Regions from separate parts of the Pseudoalteromonas sp. APAL1 genome, predicted to be linked through region 3. Evidence: predicted binding sites of a transcription regulator. Region 3 holds the regulator's gene; each other region holds the start of a gene.

What was found. The regulator sigma-54, encoded in region 3, starts transcription at its own class of promoters, with help from an activator protein. The targets are predictions, from matches to a motif close to GTTGGCACGNNNNTNGNNT.
Region 1: the regulator sigma-54 is predicted to act here: its motif matches at 3,372-3,390, upstream of flgB (flagellar basal body rod protein FlgB).
Region 2: the regulator sigma-54 is predicted to act here: its motif matches at 1,712-1,730, upstream of L1264_RS12255 (DUF3192 domain-containing protein).
Region 4: the regulator sigma-54 is predicted to act here: its motif matches at 4,533-4,551, upstream of L1264_RS06610 (TorF family putative porin).

The regions. Positions count from the first base shown of each region.
Region 1 is NZ_JAKGAW010000001.1:144,824-150,983, forward strand. Features, by position in the region: gene L1264_RS00675 (flagellar basal body rod protein FlgF) at 1-240, opposite strand, end outside; gene flgE (flagellar hook protein FlgE) at 390-1,742, opposite strand; gene L1264_RS00685 (flagellar hook assembly protein FlgD) at 1,799-2,479, opposite strand; gene flgC (flagellar basal body rod protein FlgC) at 2,493-2,924, opposite strand; gene flgB (flagellar basal body rod protein FlgB) at 2,927-3,337, opposite strand; gene L1264_RS00700 (CheR family methyltransferase) at 3,472-4,302, opposite strand; gene L1264_RS00705 (chemotaxis protein) at 4,324-5,256, opposite strand; gene flgA (flagellar basal body P-ring formation chaperone FlgA) at 5,399-6,103, shown strand.
Region 2 is NZ_JAKGAW010000022.1:57,404-63,563, reverse strand. Features, by position in the region: gene L1264_RS12265 (response regulator) at 1-363, shown strand, start outside; gene L1264_RS12260 (GGDEF domain-containing response regulator) at 332-1,255, shown strand; gene L1264_RS12255 (DUF3192 domain-containing protein) at 1,287-1,670, opposite strand; gene L1264_RS12250 (D-2-hydroxyacid dehydrogenase) at 1,830-2,774, opposite strand; gene zntR (Zn(2+)-responsive transcriptional regulator) at 2,869-3,282, shown strand; gene L1264_RS12240 (SO_0444 family Cu/Zn efflux transporter) at 3,266-4,546, shown strand; gene L1264_RS12235 (1-acyl-sn-glycerol-3-phosphate acyltransferase) at 4,700-5,830, shown strand; gene L1264_RS12230 (DUF1289 domain-containing protein) at 5,940-6,160, shown strand, end outside.
Region 3 is NZ_JAKGAW010000004.1:34,741-40,900, reverse strand. Features, by position in the region: gene kdsC (3-deoxy-manno-octulosonate-8-phosphatase KdsC) at 1-8, shown strand, start outside; gene lptC (LPS export ABC transporter periplasmic protein LptC) at 5-559, shown strand; gene lptA (lipopolysaccharide transport periplasmic protein LptA) at 549-1,070, shown strand; gene lptB (LPS export ABC transporter ATP-binding protein) at 1,067-1,792, shown strand; gene L1264_RS03280 (RNA polymerase factor sigma-54) at 1,910-3,406, shown strand; gene hpf (ribosome hibernation promoting factor) at 3,433-3,720, shown strand; gene ptsN (PTS IIA-like nitrogen regulatory protein PtsN) at 3,724-4,176, shown strand; gene rapZ (RNase adapter RapZ) at 4,177-5,022, shown strand; gene L1264_RS03260 (HPr family phosphocarrier protein) at 5,034-5,306, shown strand; gene mgtE (magnesium transporter) at 5,518-6,160, shown strand, end outside.
Region 4 is NZ_JAKGAW010000009.1:106,332-112,491, reverse strand. Features, by position in the region: gene L1264_RS06630 (AsmA family protein) at 243-2,186, opposite strand; gene L1264_RS06625 (hypothetical protein) at 2,416-2,835, shown strand; gene L1264_RS06620 (helix-turn-helix transcriptional regulator) at 2,844-3,044, shown strand; gene L1264_RS06615 (hypothetical protein) at 3,195-4,361, shown strand; gene L1264_RS06610 (TorF family putative porin) at 4,648-5,325, shown strand; gene L1264_RS06605 (aldo/keto reductase) at 5,391-6,160, opposite strand, start outside.

The DNA.
Region 1 (6,160 bases), on a different contig from region 3:
AATATCAAGCTCTCGGCCTGTCTCAACGAATCCACCCGATTCCATATTTGAACCAGGACGCTCTTGCATCGCAAACACACGTGATGGCAAGCCTTCACCAAAAGCCTGCATGGAACGCGCTTGTGCAAAATCAGCTTTAAAGCCAGTGGTGTTAGCATTAGCAAGGTTGTTAGCCTTTAACTCAAGACCACGCAAGCTTTGCTTAGCACCAGACATGGCAATGTAGACCATTTTGTCCATAACATTGACTCACTAAAAATACGATAACTAAAGAAATGCAATAAAAGTGCCAAAGTAAAATTGACGCATAAATAGGATGGTAAAAATGAAAAAAGGCTGCCAATTGAGGGAGCAGCCTTCGTGTCGGATTAAGCTCAGAGCCGTTTAGATTAACGGATCTGTAGGATGTTTTGTTGTAGTGTTGAGTTAACTTCTAATGCACGTGAATTTGCTTGGAAATTACGTTGTGCACTGATCAAATCAACAAGTTCACTTGTTAAGTTGACGTTTGACTGCTCAAGGGCTGATGAGTTAATTGAACCTAATGTACCTGAACCTGGTTCACCGGCAATTGGCTCACCAGAGGTTAAGCTTTTCTTCCATGCCGTGTTACCCACTTGCTGTAAACCTTGTGAGTTAGAAAAGCGCACCATTGCCACTTGGCCTAAGAATGAAGTATCACCATTACTGTAAGAAGCAACGATTTTACCATCTGTACCAATATCAATACCTGATAGACGACCTACAGTCGCACCATCTTGCTCTAGCGCTTTCACTTCAAAGTTACTTGCATATTGAGTCGGTATTTTATTCGTTGTACCAGCTTCATCGCGCCAATTGATGTTTACATCATCAGGGAAACTCGCACCGTTAGATAATAAACCAGATATACCGCCTGAAGGTATTGTTAATGGATTAAACGTAGCATCTGTATTTGCAGTTCCATCAGTGCTTTGAGGTAAACCACTTGAGTCAAACTGAAAAGTTGAAATAGGCGTATATGGCGACGTAGTTTGCTCAGTACCATTAGCAGCAAACGGCTTTTCATCAAGTGTTGCAAACACTTGCCATTCATTGTCATTACCAGTCACTGCTGCGTCAGTTTTAACAAAGAAGAACTGTAAAATGTGTGGCTCACCTAAAGAATCATACACTGTTGTTGATGTTGAACTGTTATACGATGCACTTGTCTCTGGGTCAAATGGTGTAACTGCTGGCGTTAATGCACGCGAATCTAAGTTAAACGACGAATAAACATTAGTCGTAGCGCGTGGAGAACCTGATGCATCAGGAATTTGTAGCGCAGAAGATGTGCTTAAACTAACAGAAGTTGTATCACCCGTTGCTTCATCAACAGGGAAACCTTGTAAGTAGTTTCCGCTAGCATCCACAATAAAGTTGTCTTTATTCAGTTTGAACGCACCAGCACGAGTATATGTAAAATCTTGTGCACCTAGGTCATTTGCCATGGCAAAGTAGCCTTCACCAGTAATTGCTAAGTCCAGTGAGTTATTAGTGAAAGATAATGAACCTTGGTGGAATTGTTGTGCCACCATTGTAGTTCTTACGCCGTCACCATTTTTAGTTTTACCTGAGCTAAATACTGATGATGCGTACACATCAGCAAACTCAGCACGAGACTCTTTAAAGCCTGTGGTGTTAACGTTAGCAATATTGTTTGCTGTTACATCTAAGTCTTTTTGCGCGGCAGCAAGGCCGGTTAATGCAATATTGAAGCTCATAAGTCACCTCTAAAGTGTCAATCTGTAGCACTAGGCTAACTAGTTAATCTGTGTAATTAAGCGATTTCTGCAACATCAGTTAGCCTAACCGCGCCTTCTTTAGTATTAATAATAATGCCGCTAGATCCATTGATATTAACGCTTTCAATATTTTTGAAAGTCGCTAAAGGTAGACTGCTATAGTCACCATTTTGGAATCCTTCAGCTTTAACTTCGTATTCGCCTGGAGGCAAAAGCTCTCCATCGTCATTTTTACCATCCCACTCAAAACGAACTGCGCCAGCCGATTGAGCGCCCATGCTGATGGTACGTACAAGTTGACCTGACTCATCAGTAATGCGAAGCGTAAGATCTTCAACAGGCGTTTCTGCAATTGCCGAACCTTTAGCAACGTTACTACCATCAAAATCAATCGTATTTGATTCTAATAGTGCTTGTTTACCAACTAAGGTCGAAGCTTGTAATGCCGAGTTCGATGTCATTGACGCAGTAAGTGCATCAAATTTTGAGTTTAAATTCGAGATCCCTTCAGCCATGGTAAAGTTGGTCATCTGAGCAATCATTTGATCATTATCAGCCGGCTTGCTTGGGTCTTGAAACGACAACTGTTGTGTTAAAAGCGAGAAGAAGTCTTCTTGCGTTAAAGTGTCATCTTTCTCTTCTGGTTTGTTTTGATTGTCCTGCCAACGTAAATTATCTAAATACGTGGATGACGCACTGCTGATGTCGTTACTCATAACTTATCCTCGGTTACCGCTGCCCAAGCAACAGTGTTTTACTTAACATTTGCTTAGCTGCATCAGCAACTTGCACATTTGTTTGGTAAGAGCGAGAGGCAGAAATCATATTAGCCATTTCTTCTACGACATTAACGTTAGGTTTGTAGATATAACCGTTTTCATCCGCACTGGGGTGATTAGGGTTGTACTCTATTTGCAGAGGCTTATCGCTCTCAACAATACCCAACACTTTTACGCCAACAGAAGAGCCCTGAGGATTGCTTTGTGTTGCTGACGCTTTAGTCAACTCCGCAGCAAAAACAGGATGGCGCGCTCGGTATGTTTTGTCTTGACTAGAGCTAATCGTATTCGCATTCGAGATATTACTTGCTGTTGTATTAAGACGCACATTTTGCGCGCTCATACCAGTGCCTGAAATATCAAAAACATTATATAAACTCATGATTAAGCTCCTTGACTACCGAGGGCTTTTTTAAGGCCTTTAATTTTACTACTCATAAATTGCAGGCTTGCCTGATACTCTAATGAGTTCTGTACATACAAGTTTCGTTCCACTTGTATATCAACTGAGTTACCATCACCTGTATCTGCTTGATTTGGCGTACGAAACATTTCTGCGTTACCAACAAACCGACTTCCACCGGCAAGGTGTTTTGCGTCAGTTCGTACCATGTTATTGCCGCCTTGCTGGTTGCTTTTTGCCGCTTTTAGAGCCGCCGCAAAATCGATATCTTTTGCTTTGTAGCCCGGCGTATCAGCATTAGCGATGTTTGTCGCTAATAACTCAGCGCGTTGTGAACGGATCAACATTGCATGCGGGTGCACACCAAATGCTTTATCAAAACTGATAGCCATAACCATCTCCAAAAAATTGACTCCGCTGGTGCAGATGCAAAAGGCAAGCCAAAATTAACTAGATAGATAAAGCACGGTAAGCTTTTGAATAATAAATAATTTAGCAACCTAAGAGCTAGGTTGCTAAGAAGAGGTTACTTTTTCTGGTAGATAATACCTGGGTTACAACGAACCATCTCGAAGCTATCACTTAAGCCAGCCATAGATTCAGATGCCCCTAAAAATAAATACCCTTTTGGATTAAGGGCCTGAGCAAATTGAGAGATAATTTTTGCTTTTACCTCTGGAGAGAAGTAGATCAGTACATTGCGGCAAAAAATGATATCAAACTTGCCCATTAAGGCGTAAGAATCTAATAAATTCAAATGCCTAAAGCTCACCATTTTTTTGATTGGATCAATCACCTGCGCCATGCCATTGCCGCTGTCTTTAAAAAACTTTTGCCGTCTTTCAATTGATAAACCACGGGCCAGTGCCAACGAGTCATATTCAGCATTTTTACACATATCAAGCATGGTATTAGATATATCAGTGCCGATAATCTGCGCGCCCATTTTAAGTACGCCAGGGTTTTTCGCCTGAAACTCAGCAACCGACATAGCAATTGAGTACGGCTCTTGGCCTGATGAACTTGCCGCTGACCAGATTTTTAGTGGCCTACGCACATCTTTCAACTCAGGAAACAGCTTTGTTTTGAGCAATTCAAATGGGTATTGATCACGAAACCATAAGGTTTCATTCGTCGTCATGGCATCCACAACAGCAGCACGAAGCTGTCTTTCATGTGGACTGAGCGTTTTACTAACTAACTGCGATAAAGACTCAACATTAAAGCGCACCATTAATGGCGCAAGACGACTTTTCACTAGGTAAAGCTTATTGTCGCCTAACACAATGCCACACTGTTGCTCTAGAAAAGAGCGAAATTGATCGTATTCGCTTTGTTGTAAGTGCTTATTTTCCAAAGTAATACCACCTATAAATAATTAATCACAATGAACCCACTTTTTAACAGCCGTTGCTAATTCGTCAGGGTTAAATTTTGCAATAAAATCATCTGCACCTACTTTTTGGATCATTGCTTGGTTAAATACACCGCTTAAAGAAGTGTGTAAGATCACATGCAAAGGTGATAATTTTGGATCCGCTTTTATCTCTGCCGTAAGGGTATAACCATCCATTTCAGGCATTTCAACATCTGAAATTAATAACCCTACGCGTTCAGTAATATCGTTTTGGCAATCGAGTTTTGCAATCTCACGTAACCGTAATAAAGCCTCTTTACCATTTTTAGCGAGTTCAGTTTGTACACCTAATGGCTCAAGCGCTCGTTTAACTTGGTTTCGCGCAACAGCAGAGTCGTCTGCTATAAAGACAATACGTTCGCCTAAGTCTCGCTGGATTTCACCATCACCCACTACTTCTGCACTTACTTCTGTATTCACAGGGCAAATTTCATTCAAGATTTTTTCTACGTCTAGAATTTCAACCAGCTCGTTTTCGATTTCGGTGACCGCAGTTAGGTAAGAATAACGACCCGCACCTGATGGTGGAGGCATTATTTTTTCCCAATTCATATTAACGATACGTTCAACACCGCCAACCAAAAACCCCTGCACAGAGCGGTTGTATTCGGCAATGATAATAAAACTGTCTTTGATATTTTCGATAGCAGGACCGCCAACGGCCATTGATAAATCAATGACTGAAATAGTCTGACCGCGAATGTGAGCTACGCCTCGTATATAAGCATTAGATTTGGGCATGTTTGTGAGTGGTGGGCATTGCAAAACCTCTCTCACTTTAAACACATTGATACCAAAGCGTTGTCGCCCTCTGAGTTTGAATAATAGTAATTCAAGGCGGTTTTGCCCAACCAACTGCGTGCGCTGGTTCACTGAGTCTAAAATGCCTGCCATTTCAATCTCCTAAAGATAAACAATCAGAGCCGGAACAATAATTGCTTTCTTTGTGTTAAAGCTACATAAGGTTACAAAGCGTCTGTTTTTTGACGCAAAATATTTATACCTTGTTTTCAACCATAAGCATAGTCGAAACAATATGAGTTTGTTAAAAAAAAGCCGAAGATACAGTGTTTTTTATTTCCTTGCTAGCTTGTTGTCCATTACACAAGTGCATGCAGAAGTATATAAAAACGAGCAGCTTCAACAGATCGCTATCGATTTTGTTAGTGAGCAGCTTACTGATCTAGAAAGTACACCACAAGTGAGTGCATTGCCGCTTGATAGCCGCATACCCGACAGAGTGTGCGAATCACCTTTAAGTAAAGAAGTACCAACAACACCTCCTTTTAATCGGCAGGTAACTGTACAACTTAAGTGCGAAGATATAAATAGTTGGACCCAATACGTACACGTGCGCATCATTGAGCTTGAGCCTGTGGTTGTTGTGACAACTCATTTAAGTCGTGGTGAAGTGATCAGGGCTGAACATTTACGTCTTGAAATGAAACCAAAACAGTTTGTTAGAACGCAATATGTGCAAGATGAGTCTATACTTATTGGCAGTCGAATTAAGCGCAATTTGCGTGACGGTACACCAATTGTAATGAGTCAGGTTTGCATGGTTTGTAAAGGCGACAACGTGACTATTTACGCTTCACTACGAGGCCTTAGAATTAAAACGACAGGCATTGCCCTTGAAGATGGTACGTTAGACGAATTAGTGCGTGTAAAAAACAAAAAATCAGGTAAAGTATTAAATGCACGTGTGGATGGTGTCGAGTCTGTTCAGGTAAATATTTAATTTTTTATATTTATGCTAAAGTATCCGCTGTGCCTGCCGATATAAAGGCATATGTTG
Region 2 (6,160 bases), on a different contig from region 3:
AAAAAAGAATCCTTTTTCGATCAAGACTTTATTCTATCTCAATTTGGAAACAGCACTAAGTTAGTATTAACTATGTTGTCAAAGTTTGCGATTATGGCACAAGAGCAGTTATTACTCATATCTAAAGTAAACACTGCGCAAGAGCTGATACGTGTGGTGCATAATCTTAAAGGGTCAGCTGGAAACCTCGGTTTTAAACGTTTGTCAGCGTGCGCTCAGGAATGTGAAGTTAAGCTGAAGAAAACTGGTGAACTGCCCGAACAATTAAATGATGAATTGCAATGCCAATTACAGCAAGTGATTGCATTTATCATCGAACAAGGATCTACACATGTTGAAAAGAGCCAAGGTACTGATTGTTGATGATGATCCGTTAAATCGCTTGGTATTAGAGAAAACGTTGCAGCAAGACTACGATGTTTTTTGTGTTGAAAGTGGTGAAAAAGCACTGACGTTTTTGAAAACTCAAGCTGTCGACTTGTTGATTTTAGATATAGTGATGCCCGGCATTGATGGTTACGAGGTACTTGGCAAGTTAAAAGAAAATGCCACAACCAGCATGTTACCCGTTATCTTTATTTCCGCGAATAACAGCCATGATGATGAAGCAAAGGGCCTTGAATTAGGTGCAATGGACTACATCACTAAACCTTTTAGTGCTGCGATAGTTCGTGCAAGGGTGCGCAATCAGTTATTAATTAAGCAAAAAAATGACCTTCTTGAAATGCTTGCTTCGATTGATGGGTTGACGGAAATACCTAACAGGCGTTATTTAGATGAGAATTTAGCTCGTGAATGGCGTCGAAGTCGTCGAGACTGTACACCGTTATCTGTGCTGTTAATGGACGTTGATCACTTTAAACGCTACAACGATTGTTATGGACATAGAGCCGGGGATGATTGTTTGAAAAAAATTGCTCACGCGCTTGTGGGGGCATGTGAGCGCGGCAGTGACTTTGTAGCACGTTATGGTGGTGAAGAGTTTGCTGCGGTACTGCCAAACACTTCTGCAAAAGAAGCTATTGCATTTGCTAACAAACTACGCGATGCAGTGAATAAACTAAATATCCCTCATAAAGCGTCTTTAAATGCTGATCACATTACGATTAGTATTGGTATTGCTACCACTGAAACCGGGCAAGTATACGCAGAGCAAACTTTATTAGAAGAGGCTGATTTAGGTTTGTATCAAGCTAAAGATACTGGACGCGATAAAGTTGTTTCAAGGATGGTTGCGGTAAATGAATCAGAGTAGGCAAAGCCTACTCTTAACTTTAGCTTGCTAATTAGCCGTTACTTAGCGATTGATAAATTGTATCGCCCACGCCGATTAACTTATCATTTTTAAATACTAAAGGTGTGCACTCATCTTTTGTCATCTTGCCATCTGAATGAATGCTATGCGTAACATAAAATAGCACTTGATATACATCATCACCTTGTTTTAGCAGCTCGGTAAAGTTAGGTGTATGAAGTTTGTTTAATACTGTTTGATAACTGGTATCGAGTGCAAGGTTAGAAATAATTTCACGATTATTTTTATGTTGCTTCTCCCAGCTTGATGAAGAACTACCTGCCCAATGTGTATCGGCTTCGCCATCTGAAACTGCAATAACGCAACCTGTTAAAAATGGAGCAGATAGTGCAGCGATTAGAAGAGCTTTTTTCATTTTTTTTATCCCTAGAAATTCGAGTTTAAGTGATTGTTAGATAGCAATCAGCTTGCCAACTTTAAAAGTCTTTTTAAATCAATGTTTTGCCTGTTAGCTTACATGCGTGGTAGGCTAAATCAACACGTAGGTTAGTCTGTTTGACTAATTTGTTGTATTTTAGACTAATCTATTCCGTGGTTCGCCTTGGTTAAATGCTTGGATATTTAAAGCTATTTCGTTAACTAGGCGAGCGATTGATTCTTGGCTTGCCCATGCGATGTGTGGTGTGAGTAATAAGTTTGCGCCTTTGTATAGTGCCAGCGGGTTTGTTTGCTCTGCGGGTTCTTTACTAAGTACATCTACACCTGCGCCAGCAATGACATTATTAGCTAAAGCGTCAGCTAAATCGGCTTCATTGATAATCCCACCACGAGCGGTATTAATAATAATAGCTGACGATTTCATCATGCTTAATTCTGCCGCGGCTATTTGGTTGCGTGTTTCATCCGTTAGCGGACAATGAACACTAATAATATCGGCTTTGCTTAGGGCATCATTAAAACTAACACGACCTTCACGAGGCGTATGACCTTTTCGCTCACTAATAATGACATTGGCACCAAAGGCACGCGCTACATCAGCCACAGCTTTACCTAATGACCCATAACCAACAATTGCCAATGTTTTGCCGGCAATTTCATTAAAGCTGTAATCTAAGCGACAAAACATTGGGCTTTGTTGCCATAAACCTTGCTGGCAATCATTAATGTATCTATGAGTATTACCCAATAAGTTAGTGATTAAGGTGAAGGTATGCTGCACCACGCTCGGTGTTGAATAGCCCGCCACATTTGTCACTGCAATGTTATGCTCTTTTGCTGCCTCTAAATCGATATTATTAGTGCCTGTTGCTGCAACGCATATTAATTTCAAATTAGTTAACTGGCTCATAGCGAGCTGATCAATCACCACTTTATTACTGATAATTACATCAGCATCTTGGCAGCGCTCAACAACTTGCTCTTGGGAAGTTAGATCGTAACAAGTTAATTTACCTAGCTGTGCTAAGGCATCTAACGAAGTGTTGGCTAATGTTGCTGCATCAAGGACAGTAATATTCATGTGCTTTCCTTTTTTAATTTATTGCTTGACCTTGGGGTGTACTCCAAGGTTTATAGTGAGCATAATAAATAAACGCTTCACAATGGAGACGGTGATGAAAATAGGTGAGTTTTCCCGCCAGTTGGGTGTCTCAACAGATACCCTAAGGTACTACGAAAAGCATGGTTTGTTAACGCCAAGTTCGCGTTCAGACGTGGGATATCGTTTTTATTCTGAGGATGACTATAAGCAAATGGCGTTTATTCTCAGAGCAAAGAATGTTGGCTTTAGTTTGGCTGAGATCAAAGAGTTGCTGCAAATTAAGTTTCATAAAGATCAGCACTCTTGCCATGAAGTTAAAGAGATGACGTTACAAAAGCGCGATCTCGTTGCACAAAGAATTGCAGAGCTTACCCGCTTTTATGACTCACTTTCATTATTGGCTGATAAATGTTGTGGTGGTGAAGAACCCGCTGAAAACTGTTCAATACTAACGACGCTGGAGGATATCGATGGACTTACTCAGTAATTTTTGGCATCTGTTTTTACTCTCGGCGCCTTGGTTAATGCTGGGCTTATTCATAGCTGGTCTGTTAAATGTGTATTTGCCTGCTAACTTTCTTAACCGTCATTTAGGAAAAGAAGGGCTATGGACCACAGTTAAAGCGGCTTTTATTGGTGCTCCTATGCCATTGTGCTCATGTGGTGTGATCCCTGCTGCCATTGGTTTAAGAAGGGCGGGGGCGTCAAAAAGTGCCACCACCGCATTTTTAGTTTCAACCCCTGAAACGGGAGTCGATTCGGTCTCGGTATCTTATGTGTTACTAGGCCCATTTATGGCGGTGATACGTCCTATTGCGGCCGTGTGTAGTGCCATTGTGGCGGGTGTATTAGTGGGTAAAGACAGTGAGCTTCATCAACAGCAAGGCACAACAGCAAATAAAGAGAACACTAAAACAACCTCTTGTTGCAGCAGTAAACAGCCTGAGCCTATGACCACATCGAGTTGTTGCAGTAAAGAGGCGCCTGCTAAGCCCGCACAAAGTTGTTGCAGCAAGCAAACAACTAAAGAACTTGAGGCTGTTAAAACAACAAGTTGTTGTAGTAATAAAGGTTCACAAGCTACTCCAGAGCCGCAACAAAGTTGCGCAAGTGAACAAGCAGTACCTTCGCAGAAAAGCTGTTGTAGCAGTGAGCAGCCAACTAAAGCAGTTGAAAGCCGCTTTGGTAAACTGAAACGTGCGGTGAGTTTTAGTTGTAACAAGTTGCTTGAAGACACCATGATTTGGTTAATGATTGGTTTATTCTTTGCCGCTTTAGTACAAACCTATGTGCCAGAATCTTATTTAAGCCAATGGGGCAGTGGCATACTTGCGATGCTTGTGGTTATTTTAATTAGTATTCCTATGTATATTTGCGCAACAGCCTCAACACCGATAGCTGCTGGACTATTACTCAGTGGTGTATCGCCTGGTGCAGTATTAGTTTTTATGTTGGCAGGCCCTGCTACAAATATTGCAACCTTAGGTGTTGTGGGTAAAGAACTAGGTAAGCGTGCAGTGGTTGCTTACTTAATAGGTGTGATTGCTACAGCGTTGGCATTTGGCTTTTTAACTGATTATTTAGTGACGCAATATGGTTTTGTGGTGGCACCGATGATAGGCGAAGAGCATGAAGTTTTACCGCATTGGTTAAGCTTTATATCGGGCATTGTATTGGCTACTTTAATGCTTAGATTAGTGTTAAAAATGGTTCTGAAAAAGTCCTCGCAAACTGGTAAGAGCATTGCGTAATTACTTGTTATAAAAATATATTTTACTAACATTTGGCAAATAACTTGGTTAACTATCGCGTCTCGGTTCGCATTTAAAATTGCCTGAGTTATAATCCGCCAAATATTTAAACGGTGCGCTGTGCGTGCCGTTTTTTAACTTAAGTAGTTTTTAATGAGTGAAAGTGTGGATAAATACGCCGACATAAGACCTTACAATGATGATGAAGTCGCTGATTCAGTAGCACGTTTAATTGCTGATAATGCTTTTGTGGATGTAATTGCCAAATATAATCTACCGCGCTTTTTATCCTATTTTCCATTTATTACTCGCCCATTAGTGCGCAGCCAGCTGCGTAAAAAGTGGGGTAATACCTCATCGGTTGAGCAAGTACAGCATGAAGTGGCAGATTATTTAAATAAGTTAATCACCCGTACTACTTCTGAAGTGACATTTTCTGGCATAGATAAACTAGATCCTAAACAAGCCTATTTATTTATCTCGAATCACCGAGATATCGTGCTTGACCCTGCATTGGTGAATTGGGGGTTGTTTAAACACAATATGCCGACTGTTCGCATCGCAATTGGTGATAACTTACTGCAAATTCCTTATATCACTGAGTTAATGCGCTTAAACAAAAGCTTTATTGTGAAGCGCTCAGCGAAAGCACCTAAAGAGATGCTAAAAGCTTTGTCGCAGCTGTCTGCTTATATTTATGACTCCCTAGCTGAAGGTCACTCAATTTGGATAGCCCAAAAAGAAGGCCGAGCAAAAGATGGTTTTGACCAAACAGATCCTGCTCTACTTAAGATGTTGCAGTTACAAGGTCGTAAGCAGAAGAAAGAGTTTGCTGAATACGTGCGCGAACTAAAAATTGTGCCTGTGTCTATCTCTTATCAATATGAGCCGTGTGCGATAGCTAAAGCAAAAGAGCTTTATCATAAGCAGCAACATGGTCAGTATGTTAAACAACAAGGCGAAGATATTGCCAGCATTGTTGAAGGCTTTAGTACAGCTAAAGGACATGTGCATTTAGCCTTTGGTGAGCCAATTGAGTCAGGCTGTGAGTCACCTGAAGAGCTTGCAAAAACCATTGATCAGCAAATCGTTGATTCATTCTTTCTACACCCTGGTAACTATATTGCTGGTGGCTGTAAAGAAGCCGTTGTCGATAAAAAAGATGCAGAGGCATTTAATGCTCGCTTGGCAAAAGTACCCGATGAATTAAAGCCGCTAGTTCTTGCAATGTATGCGAAGCCTTTTCATCGTAAAGCAGAACTGACAAACAGTGAATTAGCCTAAATTTTTAGCGGCTAAAAATAGCGTTAGAAAGCCACTTTTATAAAGTGGCTTTTTTTATGGTTATTTTTCAGGCTATACTTTAGTTATGAACTCGTCACTGGCAAATATGATGCAACAAATTGAAATCTTTGAGATTCCAAGCCCTTGCAAAGGGATTTGTCAGGTTAACAATCGAGGGTATTGTAAAGGCTGTTATCGAAGCAGGGATGAACGCTTCTATTGGAATAAGTTTACTAATGCCGAAAAGCGTAAAGTAATTAGCTTGTGCCAACAGCGATATAAGCGTTACCTACAAAAAAAACAACAAGCAGAAAACCCACCGTCTTCTCC
Region 3 (6,160 bases):
GCGCATGAATATAGCCCGTATTTTACTGAGTATTGTTTTTGTTTGTTGCATGGTGTGGTTGTGGTATCCGTACTTTAACCAAACAACAAACACAATAAATAGTGAAGACGAGATTATTGCAACTCCCGATTATACGGCCGTTGCACTAAAGCAAACCGCTTATGATGAGCAAGGCAAGATTAGCCATAAAGTGGCCGCTGCGAAAATGGAGCTTTATCAGCAACTTGGGTTTACCTTTTTTGAGCAACCTATTTTTACACTTTATGGCGACCAGCAAATTTGGCAAGTAAAAGCTAAAGAAGCCACCTTATATGAAAACGATCAGCTTATTTTTGAAGGCGATGTTGTTGCTAAAAACTTAACCCATAATGGCATGATCGAAGATATTAAAGCTGAAAACATTAATGTTGATATAGAACAAATGACCATGTTTTCGAAGCAACCTGTGACGCTAACAGGACCAAATTTAAAAATTACCGGTAAAGGCCTAAAAGCTAATTTAAAAACCGAGATTGTAGAGTTAACTAACCATACACGAACCATATACTATGACCAATAAACTGAAGAAATTACTCCTGATCCCAAGCTTATTGATTGCCTTTTCAGGCGTAGCTGCCGAGCAGACAGGCGCACAAATTAGCATAAGCTCAGATCGCCAAACTGGTAAGCTAAAAGATGGCGTTGGTATATTTGAAGGCAATGTCGAAATTATACATGGTAACCGCCGGATCACAGCCGAACGCCTTGAAGCCCATGGTGGTGATACAGAAGGTACTGTTGAGTTAATTATCGCCACAGGTAAGCCTGCTTATTTTGAAGAAAAGCAAGCAGATGGCACGGTAATGAGCGCCAGTGCAGAAGAAGTTCGCTACGACGTAGCCAAGCGCTTCTTAACTTTAAATGGGGAAGCCGAAGTAACTCAAGCAGGCCAAAAAGTAACAGCGAAAAGCATTACTTATGATATGGCACAACAACTAATTAGCGCAGAAAAAGACGAAAACTCAACAGACCGTGTACACACAATCTTAGTGCCTGTTGACAACAAACAAGACGATAAAGGCCAACCATGAGCACATTAAAAGCAGAGCTTTTAGCAAAAAGTTATAAAGGCCGCCAAGTTGTCAAAAATGTGGGTCTTGAGGTTGAAGCGGGCAGTATCGTTGGTTTGCTTGGCCCAAATGGCGCAGGCAAAACCACCACTTTCTATATGATTGTTGGCTTAGTACCTAGCGATAAAGGCAAGATCAGCATTGATGATAATGATATTACACTTTTGCCAATGCATAGCCGAGCACGTTTAGGGATTGGTTACCTACCACAAGAGTCATCTATTTTTAGAAAGTTAACGGTTTATCAAAACCTAATGGCTATTTTAGAAACGCGTAAAGATTTAAATAAACAAGGCCGAGAAGAAACACTCAACAACTTACTTGATGAATTTAGTATTCAGCATATTCGTGATAGTCAAGGTATGGCCTTATCTGGGGGCGAGCGTCGTCGCGTAGAAATTGCTCGGGCATTAGCCGCAAACCCTAAATTTATCTTGTTAGATGAGCCTTTTGCTGGTGTTGATCCTATTTCAGTGTTAGATATAAAGAAAATTATTGAACACTTAAAAAATCGTGGTATTGGTGTATTAATCACTGACCATAATGTTAGAGAAACCCTTGATGTTTGTGAAAAAGCCTACATTGTTTCTCATGGGGAGCTAATTGCATCAGGAACACCTGAGCATGTTTTAGCTGACCAAACCGTACGCGATGTGTATCTAGGTGAGCAATTCAGGCTATAACCAATAAGCCACCATCTAGCGCATCTGCTAAACTAAATAACAATGACAATAAATCGATATAAATTTACCTGTGACTGCACAGGTGTCGATAACACATAAAAGGATTGTTAGGGATACATGAGGCAATCATTACAGCTGCGCATGGGCCAGCAACTTACAATGACTCCACAACTGCAACAAGCAATTCGCTTGCTGCAGCTTAGTACATTGGATCTCCAGCAAGAAATTCAAGAAGCACTTGATAGTAACCCTCTGCTTGAAGTGGAAGAAGCAGATTACAACGATGAAAACATTGGTAAGAACGAGCAAAAAGCTGAATCTGATGATACTCAGCTAAGTGCATCGGCCGAAGAAGCGCCGAGTGAGTACGAACAAGAAAGCAGCGATGCCCTTAACAAAGACACCGTTAGTGACGATTTAGCCATGGATGTGACATGGGATGAGTACATGAGTGCTGCCCCATCAACATCATCAGGTCCAATGCCTGAAGATGAGTCAATTTATCAGGGTGCATCGACTGAAACCCTCCATGAATACCTTATGTGGCAATTACAACTCACACCATTTAGCCCAACCGATGAAGCGATCGCTGTCGCCATCGTAGAGGCAATTGATGACTCAGGTATTTTAACTGTTAGCTGCGAAGACATAGTCGAAAGTTTTAATCAAAATAATGATGAAGAAGAAATCGAACTAGATGAAGTCGAAGCGGTCTTAAAGAGAATACAGTTGTTTGATCCAGTAGGGATTGGTGCCCGTAGCTTACAAGAGTGCTTATGTATCCAGCTTCGCCAATTCGATGCGAGTACGCCGTATTTAGCTGAAACTAAAATGGTTTTATCTGAGCATATTGAATTATTAGCAAGTCGCGACTATCGCACTTTGATGAAAAAGACTAAGCTTAAAGAAAGCGAACTAAAAGAAGTAATGACGCTGATCCACAGCTTAAACCCTAAGCCAGCTGACAGCATAGTTCGCGAAGAGTCTGAGTACGTTATACCCGATGTATCGGTTAAAAAAGTTAAAGGTCGTTGGGTCGTTGAATTAAACCCAGATTGTATGCCAAAAATTAGAGTGAATAGCCAATATGCAGCTATGTCACGCTCAGTAAAATCGAGCAGCGATAGCCAGTTTATTCGCTCTCATTTACAAGAAGCTAAATGGTTTATTAAAAGCTTAGAGAGCCGTAACGATACACTTTTAAAAGTGACCAATTGTATCGTACAGCAACAACAAGCATTTTTTGAACATGGCCCAGAAGCCATGAAACCAATGGTGCTGAACGATGTCGCAGAAATGGTCGAAATGCATGAATCGACAATTTCACGTGTTACAACACAAAAATACATGCACACCCCTCGCGGGATTTTTGAGTTGAAATATTTCTTCTCAAGCCATGTCAGCACAGAAAACGGTGGTGAGTGTTCATCAACAGCAATTCGCGCTTTGATCAAAAAGCTTATCGCTGCAGAAAACTCAGCTAAACCATTGAGTGATAGTAAAATTGCAGATATATTGGCTGAGCAAGGAATTAAAGTAGCTAGACGCACAATTGCAAAATATCGAGAGTCTCTAGCGATACCTCCGTCTAATCAGCGTAAGAGTTTGATTTAGACGTTTTACATAGAAGGAAAATGCTTATGCAACTAAATTTAACTGGTCGTCATGTAGAAATCACTGATTCATTAAGAGACTATGTAAACAGCAAGTTTGCAAAACTAGAAAGGCATTTTGACCACATTAATAATGTACATGTCATTCTAGATGTAGAAAAATTAAGCCAAAAAGCAGAAGCAACTTTACATGTAAATGGAGGCGAGCTCTTTGCCTCAACTGCACACCAAGATATGTATGCAGCCATTGACTCGCTAATCGATAAACTAGATCGTCAAGTCATTAAACACAAAGAGAAATTAGCTCGACACTAAATTATGAAACTTAGTTCACTTACTAACCAGGACTGCAGCAAAGCTGCGGTCCTTTTTAATAGCAAAAAAAGAATCCTTGAATATATCAGCGAGCTGGCTCACCAGCAGCTTCCTCATTTATCTCAACAAGACGTCCTTGATGCCTTACTCAATAGAGAAAAATTAGGCAGTACAGGTATTGGTCGTGGCATTGCTATTCCACATGGCCGCATGAGTGGTGCAGAGCAACCACAGGCATTTGTCATAGTGAGTGAATCCCCAATCAATTTTGACGCAATTGATAACCGACCTGTGGATATTTTCGTTGCACTCATCGTACCAGATGGAGACAGCCAACTTCACCTAAAGACCTTATCGACAATTGCTGATAGACTAAAAGATAAGGAGTTTTGTAAACAGTTACGTAGCGCCAAAACAGACCACGAACTGTTTCAGGTCATATCAGCAGAGGCATAAATGGAATTAATTATCATCAGCGGTCGCTCAGGCTCAGGTAAATCGGTCGCTTTACGTGTACTTGAAGACTTGGGTTACTACTGTGTTGATAATATCCCAGTCAACTTATTACCTTCGCTTGTTCGTAGCGTTTCAGACAACTATGACAAAATAGCAGTCAGCATAGATGTGCGTAACTTACCGAAAGAGCAGCAAGAGTTTAATGATATTCTTGAATACCTGCCAGGTTTCGCAAACCCAACACTGTTCTATTTAGACAGTGATGACCAAACTCTGATCAAACGCTTTTCTGAAACGCGACGCTTACATCCTCTATCGATTGACTCGCTGCCACTCGATTTAGCAATTAAGCAAGAAAGAGTATTACTGGATGTACTGATCACGCGCGCTGATTTTATGATTGATACCACCGACCTGAGTGTTCATCAGTTAGCTGAATCTATTCGTGAAAAGATCTTAGGTAAAAAAGATAAAAAGCTGATTATCACCTTTATGTCGTTTGGCTTTAAACATGGTATTCCTAAAGAAGCCGATTACGTATTTGATGCACGTTTTTTACCAAATCCACATTGGGAGCCAGATCTAAAGCCACTCACAGGCTTAGATCAACCAGTAAAAGATTACCTTGCAAGTCATAGCATAGTGCAAAAATTTACATGGCAAATTCAAACATTTGTGCAAACATGGTTACCTCACCTTGAGCGTAACAATCGAAGCTATCTTACTATCGCAATTGGCTGTACTGGCGGGCAACATCGCTCGGTATATTTAGCGCAGACCATTGGTGATAGCTTTTCAAAAACGCATGCGAACGTAAAAATCCGCCATCGCGAGCAAGATATTTAATTGGATGCCAGATGCACGCAGAAGACACGTTTTTAATTCAAAATAAGCTTGGCTTGCACGCACGAGCAGCCACTGTTTTAGCACAACTTGCTTTGCAATTTGATGCTAAAATTATGCTTTATCAAGACGATAAAGAAGCTGAAGGTGATAGTGTTTTAGCCTTAATGTTACTTGAAAGTAGCCAAGGTAAAGAAGTGCGTGTGGTATGTGAAGGCCCAGATGCAGAGGCTGCACTGAACGCAATTGGAGAATTAATTGCACAACGCTTTCATGAACAAGAATAGCGTTTGCTAAGGCTTAACCGTTTAAGTTAAACTTAGTTCAGGTATTTATAATTCTCTTTAAATATCCTACTTTTATATCGTTCACACCTTAAAAATACAAAGCACTTAATAATTTTATCGCAGTGTGAAGATATCCTGCAAATACACCACTTAGCAACTATGCTGTATTTGCAGAATCTGTATTAATCTATTTTCAGTTGTAAGGACGCCAATGCCAGAAGCCTTTGAACAAGACTACCCACTACAACAACTTAAACAAGTGACCAAGTCACTCAATAGTGGACAATTTGTTCAGGTGCGAGGCATGCTCGCTAAAACAGCTCCGTGTGATACCGCTTTATTATTAGAGTCATCTCCCCATAAAATTCGTCGCATGCTATGGCAGTTGGTAGACCCAGATGTGCGTGGTGATGTTTTAGAAGAACTCTCTGAAGACGTACGTTTAGGTATTATTGCTCAGATGGAGCCTGAGCACATTGCTGCTGCAACCGAAGACATGGACGACGATGACTTAGGTGAAGTTCTTCGTAGCCTTCCTGACACCGTTTATCAAGACGTAGTCAGTGCAATGGACTCGCAAGATAGAGAAAGGGCAACTCAGGCACTGTCGTACCAAGAGCGTTCAGCCGGTGCCCTGATGAACAGCGATACGGTAACAATCCGTCCAGATGTTACCTTAGATGTAGTCCTGCGCTATTTACGCTTGCGTGGTGAACTACCAGAAGGTACGGATGACTTATACGTTGTTGATAAACATAACTGCTTTTTAGGCGCGCTTTCGTTAACCACATTACTGACCAACTCATCGGATAAAATTGTTCGTGATTTAATGGATGAAGAGTGTGAGTCAATCC
Region 4 (6,160 bases), on a different contig from region 3:
CCTTAATTTTGTTTAAAATCAAGACATTTCGGTTAAATTCCACTCAAAAAACAAGCAAGTTGTCTCTTAAGGGCGGGCAATTGTAGCAGCAATGGCAAGGAAGTGGTAGGTTATTTTTTAATTAATTTGGAATTAATCGCAATGCCTGCATTGAGGAATTACAGCAGCTTGCTGGTTTGTTATTGATTATAAAACAAACAGGGCGCAAATGCGCCCTGTTTTTGACTTTAATTAAATTTTTATTAATTACCAAATAGACCTTTTAATTTGTCTTTAATTTTATCTTTGGCTTTTTCTTTCACTTCTTCTTTAGCCGCATCACTTACATCGAGCTTATAGCCAACATCATGGAATGGACCTTTGATACGCAGTTGAATTTTAAACCCTGTACTGTCATCGGTCGTGCCTTTCCCTTCGATTGAATCAACAATACCTGTTACTAAACGGTAATCAACTGTCGTCATTGGTAAATCAACCTTACCTGAGCCAGTAATACGAATAAGCGGGCTAAGTAGTGACAAGTCTTTATTTTCACCAACACCGTTAGTGAATACAAAGCTACCCTGCAATGCCGAGAAATCTGTTTGCTGTGAGTTATCAAAGCCAGTATCTAAACCTTCTGATACCGCACTTAAGTTACCTTTAATGAGCTCTTTGGCTTTACGAACCATTTCTGCAATGTTGGCACCTTTCACTGCGCCATCAGCAAACTCAAAGGCTAACTTACCATTCAAGGCATTGATGAAGCTCTTTTGACTTTGGCCTGTGGTCGTTAGATCCCAGTTTAGAGAGCCTTTACCCATCAACTTATCGAAACCGGCCGCATCAGTCAGTAATGGCTGTGCATCGATTTTATCTAAAGCGAAGTTGGTGCTAATTTTATACGGTGTTTGCTTGGCATTGACCGTGATTACACCTTTACCATTACCCTCGTAAGCAACAAACTTATCTAGGCTGATTTTAGCTAGTGCATTTTTCAGGTTTACCGTTAACTGGTTTTCACCAAGAGTAATATCATTTGCTTTTAAACCACTTGAGCGCACGACTACATTTGCATCCAATGCATTTAAGCCGCTCATATCAATTGCAGTATCATCCCAAACAATTGGCTGTGCAGGCGCATCTGCTGCAGGCTCTGCTTGTTCTTCTTTAGCTACGCCCTCAGGTAAGTAAGGGTTTAAATCAAGCATGCCTAAATCAATATCGGCATTCACAGCTAAACGGTCACCAAGCTTAATATCGCTTTTACCTTTAATTTGTAGCTCATCTAACGTGGCAAGTAGCTCAGTGAGTTTAAACTGCTGCCCTTTTAGGTGCATTGAACCTTTTATATTAAAGGCATTAAACGCATTTTCTTTTGCATTAAGCTCAACACCTTGCCAGCTTGCAATGTTTTTAACTGAATCACCGCTAACAGAAAGAAGCCCTTGCACGTCATTGCCCATTTCTGCAATTGCACCTTTAAAGTTCAAATCGACTAGGCGAGAATCAAGCTCTGTGCTGACATTAAAGGTTTCGCCTTCAATCGCTTTTACTGGTGTATCTAGCGTGACATCTAAGTTAAAGCGCTCACCCATATAGGTAATACCGCCTTTTAATTCTAAGGTCTTACGAAGAGAAGGTAATAAGATGGCTAATTCTAAATCACTTATCTGTTGTTTGGCCCCGGTTTTACCATCTAGGTAAGTGAAAGTGCCGCCATAGATTGCTACTTCACCAAGTTCGATATCAAAGTTATCTGGTAAGTTAACAGCGCCAGAACTTTTTTGCTGCTCTGTTTGTGGTTGCTCAGCAACGGCATCAAATAACTGCCAGTTTGCTTTACCATTTTTATCGGTTTCTAATAAAATCGTTGGTTCGTTAATAACAAACTTATCTAGCTTAAACTCACCGCCAAATAGCGACATCCACGGGATACGGATAGCAAGTTGCTGCATGCTTGCCATATCTTTTTGCGAGCCAGTTTGCATATTGGCAAAGTGTACATCATTCAGTTCGAGCTTTAATGATGGAAATACCGACAGCTTTTTATCGCCATTAATTGTCAGACTACGACCTGTGGTTTGTTCTACTTGCTCCGATACTTTATTAAATATCGCGTCTGTAGGTATGAGGAATGGTGCTGCGACTACCAATACAATTAGTAATACGAAAATGACACCAACGATTTTCAATAAGGTTTTCATAATCATCCTTAAAAATGGGCAAACAATGTTCATATCATAGCGGGAGTTAGGCGCAAATGCATTGCCCAACACATAAAAAGCTTTGTAAACAAGCTTAGGTACAAGAATATGAATAAGCGCTGAAATTTTTTGATACCTACAGGTTACAAAAAAACTTGACCACATGATACCCTAGGGTTACATTGATACCTGTAGGTTACATTTGAGTTGAAAATAAAAGGAAACGATTATGTCTAAGCAAGATATCAAAACGGAAGAAAAGTTTATGAGTCATAACGCATGGTTTTCAATATTCATGGGAGTCACGTTATTAATTATTAGTGTTTACCCAATGCTCAAGCAAACATCAGTTCCTTTACTGTTTATTGGTGGTGCCGCATTTATTGGTTCATTCTTTATGTTTGTGATTCGAGGTGGATTTACATGGAAACTTGGCTATCGCCTTACGTATAAGGATGAATTTTTAAATACGATTGATACCATCGCTTATAAACATGTTGTGCTTGGATTACTTTTTAGCATGGGGGCGATTTTTTTATTGTCTGATGAACTTGCTTTAAATGTATCTCATAGCATGATGGCCACATTTTACCTTGCCTTGATGTGTTTAATATATGGTGTATCAATTATTTGGCAAAGTAGAGACTAGGTGTAAAAGTGCAAAATAATATCGCTAAATTCCGTAAAGATAAGGGGTTATCGCAGCAAGAACTTGCTGATGCCATTGCAGTATCACGTAAAACTATTAGCACAGTTGAAACAGGCCGCTTTATACCCTCAGTGATTATTGCGTTAAAAATTGCTGCTCACTTTGAAGTGGCCGTTGAGCAATTATTTACACTCGATGACAACGATTAATCTAAAAATCAGTGGCAATCTTACTTATAAATTATCAGTAAGATTGCATCATTTCATTACTTCGGTATGATGCACGACCCTGTTGTTTTTGCACCCTGTGTACTAAAATTAAACAACCCAATTTGGTCAAAACTGGAGTATCGATTAAGCATGAAGAAACTGCTTATTTCACCGTCAAAAATGGCGCTTGGCGAGCAAGAAAGTCAAATTTATCAAAACATCCTCAAGCAAGCCTCTGATATCAGCTTAAACCTAATGGCAGTTAAAGTAGAAAATCATCCTGAAGACTTTTTAGGTTGGTGCTATGAGCTATTAAGTGCAAGCCGCGATCGCATTAATTACGATCTATTAGAAGATAAGCAACTTCCTACGCTAAAAAAACTTCATGACTTATTAATTTCTGCAATCAGCTTTTTGCAGTTAAAAACCTTAAGGGTTGCGCCATGGCCGGTTATCGCAGGCTTCATCGAACAGCATCAAGCGCTAATAGCACTTGATGAGCAACTACGCTTAGCTAATTACATTGCTGCAATTAAATCGCAATCACTGAAAGAGATGATCCCAGAAGACCGTTTAGCTTTTTCTGGTAAACACAGTGCCTCGCTTGATCCAAGCAGCTATAACTTCGACGTTGAATGGTTTGCTTCTACCAAGAACGCAAAAGGTTTCCACCAAATGTTGAGTGATTTACCTGGCGCATTTGATGAAGCGCTTGCACACATTCCACTGGAGGGTGAAGTAACGCAAGAACATTATCAGCATTTTATGGTTGCTTACTTCATGGCATTTAATGGCAGCGATGAAAAACCAACGCTTGCTCCTGCTACTCGCTTACTTGCGATGCGCCGACCTGACGTGTTTACACCAATCGTAAATAGTAAGCTCGATGCTCTTTGTGCGGCATTAGGCATTACTAAGCTTAATAACCGCGATTTTGAGCGCTACTGGCAAGATGTTGTCGAAGCCATTCATAGTATGCCTTGGTTCAAAATGGCCAACGCAGCAAATGAGCTTGAACACTCTCTGGTTGAAATCAAAGCCCTATTACCGAGCTTCTTTTATTATGCAGATAAAAGTACCGCTGATAACTCAAACTATATTAAGTTGTTAAACAAACCTAAGAGTACCACGAGCTCAGCAGGTAAAAAGACCGTACGCCGTGGCAAAGAATCAGCTGAGATACTGGTAGACCGCGCACTAGCAAGCGATGATATCCCTGAACATATCAAAGCTAAGCGCGATTCAATCATCAGTGAAGTTGAAAAAGGCCGCAGCGTCGAAGAAACAATTAGTCTAATGCGTGCAATTTTTGGCTAAGTCACTCTCAAACAAGAAAAACCTGGTTGCTTCGCAATTGTGCAACCAGGTTATTTTTTGCACCACGCAAGTGCGCATGAATAATTCAAAGAAAACTAATTTTTAAAAAATAGTAAGCTTAATAGGCTGTTTTTAAAGTAGTTAAGCATAAAATATCCCTTCCAAAAGTAACTTGGCACAACCAGTGCTACATCGTATCCAGACAACACATAATTATGTCCGCAAACAATAATCAGGCTGCAACCTGAACTAGGGCAAAATCAACATAACAACAGGATACAGAAACATGCTAAAACTAAAAAAAACGTTCGCAGCAAGCGCAATTGCGCTATTAACGTTAAGCTCTACATATACTTATGCTGAAGTAACAGCTAATGCAGCAGCGACTTCTAACTACTTGTGGCGTGGCCAAGAACAAACAGGCGGCGATGCAGCTATCCAAGGCGGCATCGATTACGCTAATGAATCAGGCTTTTATGCAGGTACTTGGGTATCGAATGCAAGCTGGGCTGAAGACATGACTTACGAGTTAGATCTTTATGCTGGTTTTGGCGGTGACATTAATGAAACCGTTAGCTATGACGTTGGTTATATATATTATGCGTATCCAGATGCAGCATCATCTGCTGATGCTGATTTTTCAGAAATCTACGGTAGCATCAGCATGGGCAGCTTCACCTTTGGTGCAGCAATATTAGCAACATCAGCAGCAAGCGGTGACGGTACAGATTTTGGTGATTCACTTTATTTAAATGCTGACTACAGCTTCCCAGTAGGAAGTACTGGCGCAGAAATGGCTCTTCATGTTGGCCATTACTCTGGTGATTTCATCGGTGATGATGACATCATCGACTACGGTGTTTCAGTATCTAAAGATGGCTTTACATTTGGTCTTGCCGACAACGATATAGATGGTTCAGATGTAAAAGTGTACGTCGCTTACGCGGTTGACTTCACTTTATAAAGAATGTGTTACTTGCTGCAACACGAAGGGCCGTAAGGCCCTTTTCTCGTTTTGGACTTTACGTTTTAAGGCACACTATGACCGGTTGAGCCTTGCCAAATGCGATACCATTGTTCACGATTCATAGTAAGCTGCTTAGCTTCAACAGCTGATTTAACACGCTCAATATTACCCGTACCGAGTACCACAGACGGTGCACTCGGGTGCATTAACAGCCAAGCATAAACAACCTGATCAATGGCAGTAGCACCAATTTCAGCACCAACCTGCTCTAACACTGCACGTAAACGTACCGCTTTTTCATCATCACTTGAGAATAAACGACCCCCTGCTAATGGTGACCAAAGCATAGGTTTGATATCAAGCAATTGGCATTGGTCTAAGCTACCATCGTCAAGCGCTTTCATTTCGTAAGGTGAAAACTCAATTTGATTAGTCACAAGCTCAAAGTCTAAACGCGACTGCAACAAGCTAAGTTGCGATGGCGTAAAGTTAGACACACCAAAATCAATCACATCACCATTTGCTTTTAGGGTATTAAATGCTTCTGCCATTTCATCGGCATTCATCAAGTAATCAGGACGATGAATAAGTAATACATCTAAACGATCAGTATTGAAGTTTTTAAGTGACTGCTGTGCTGAGGCAATAATATGCGCGGCACTTGAGTCATAATGATTTGCTTTGCCTTGCAACCCTAGGCTTGCAAAGGCAGGCTTGATACCACACTTGGTGATTATTTTGATTTCATCACGAATGCTTGGTTTTAGTTTAAGTGCTTTGCCAAATTCAGCTTCACAACCGTATTCACCGTAAATGTCAGCATGATCGGTAT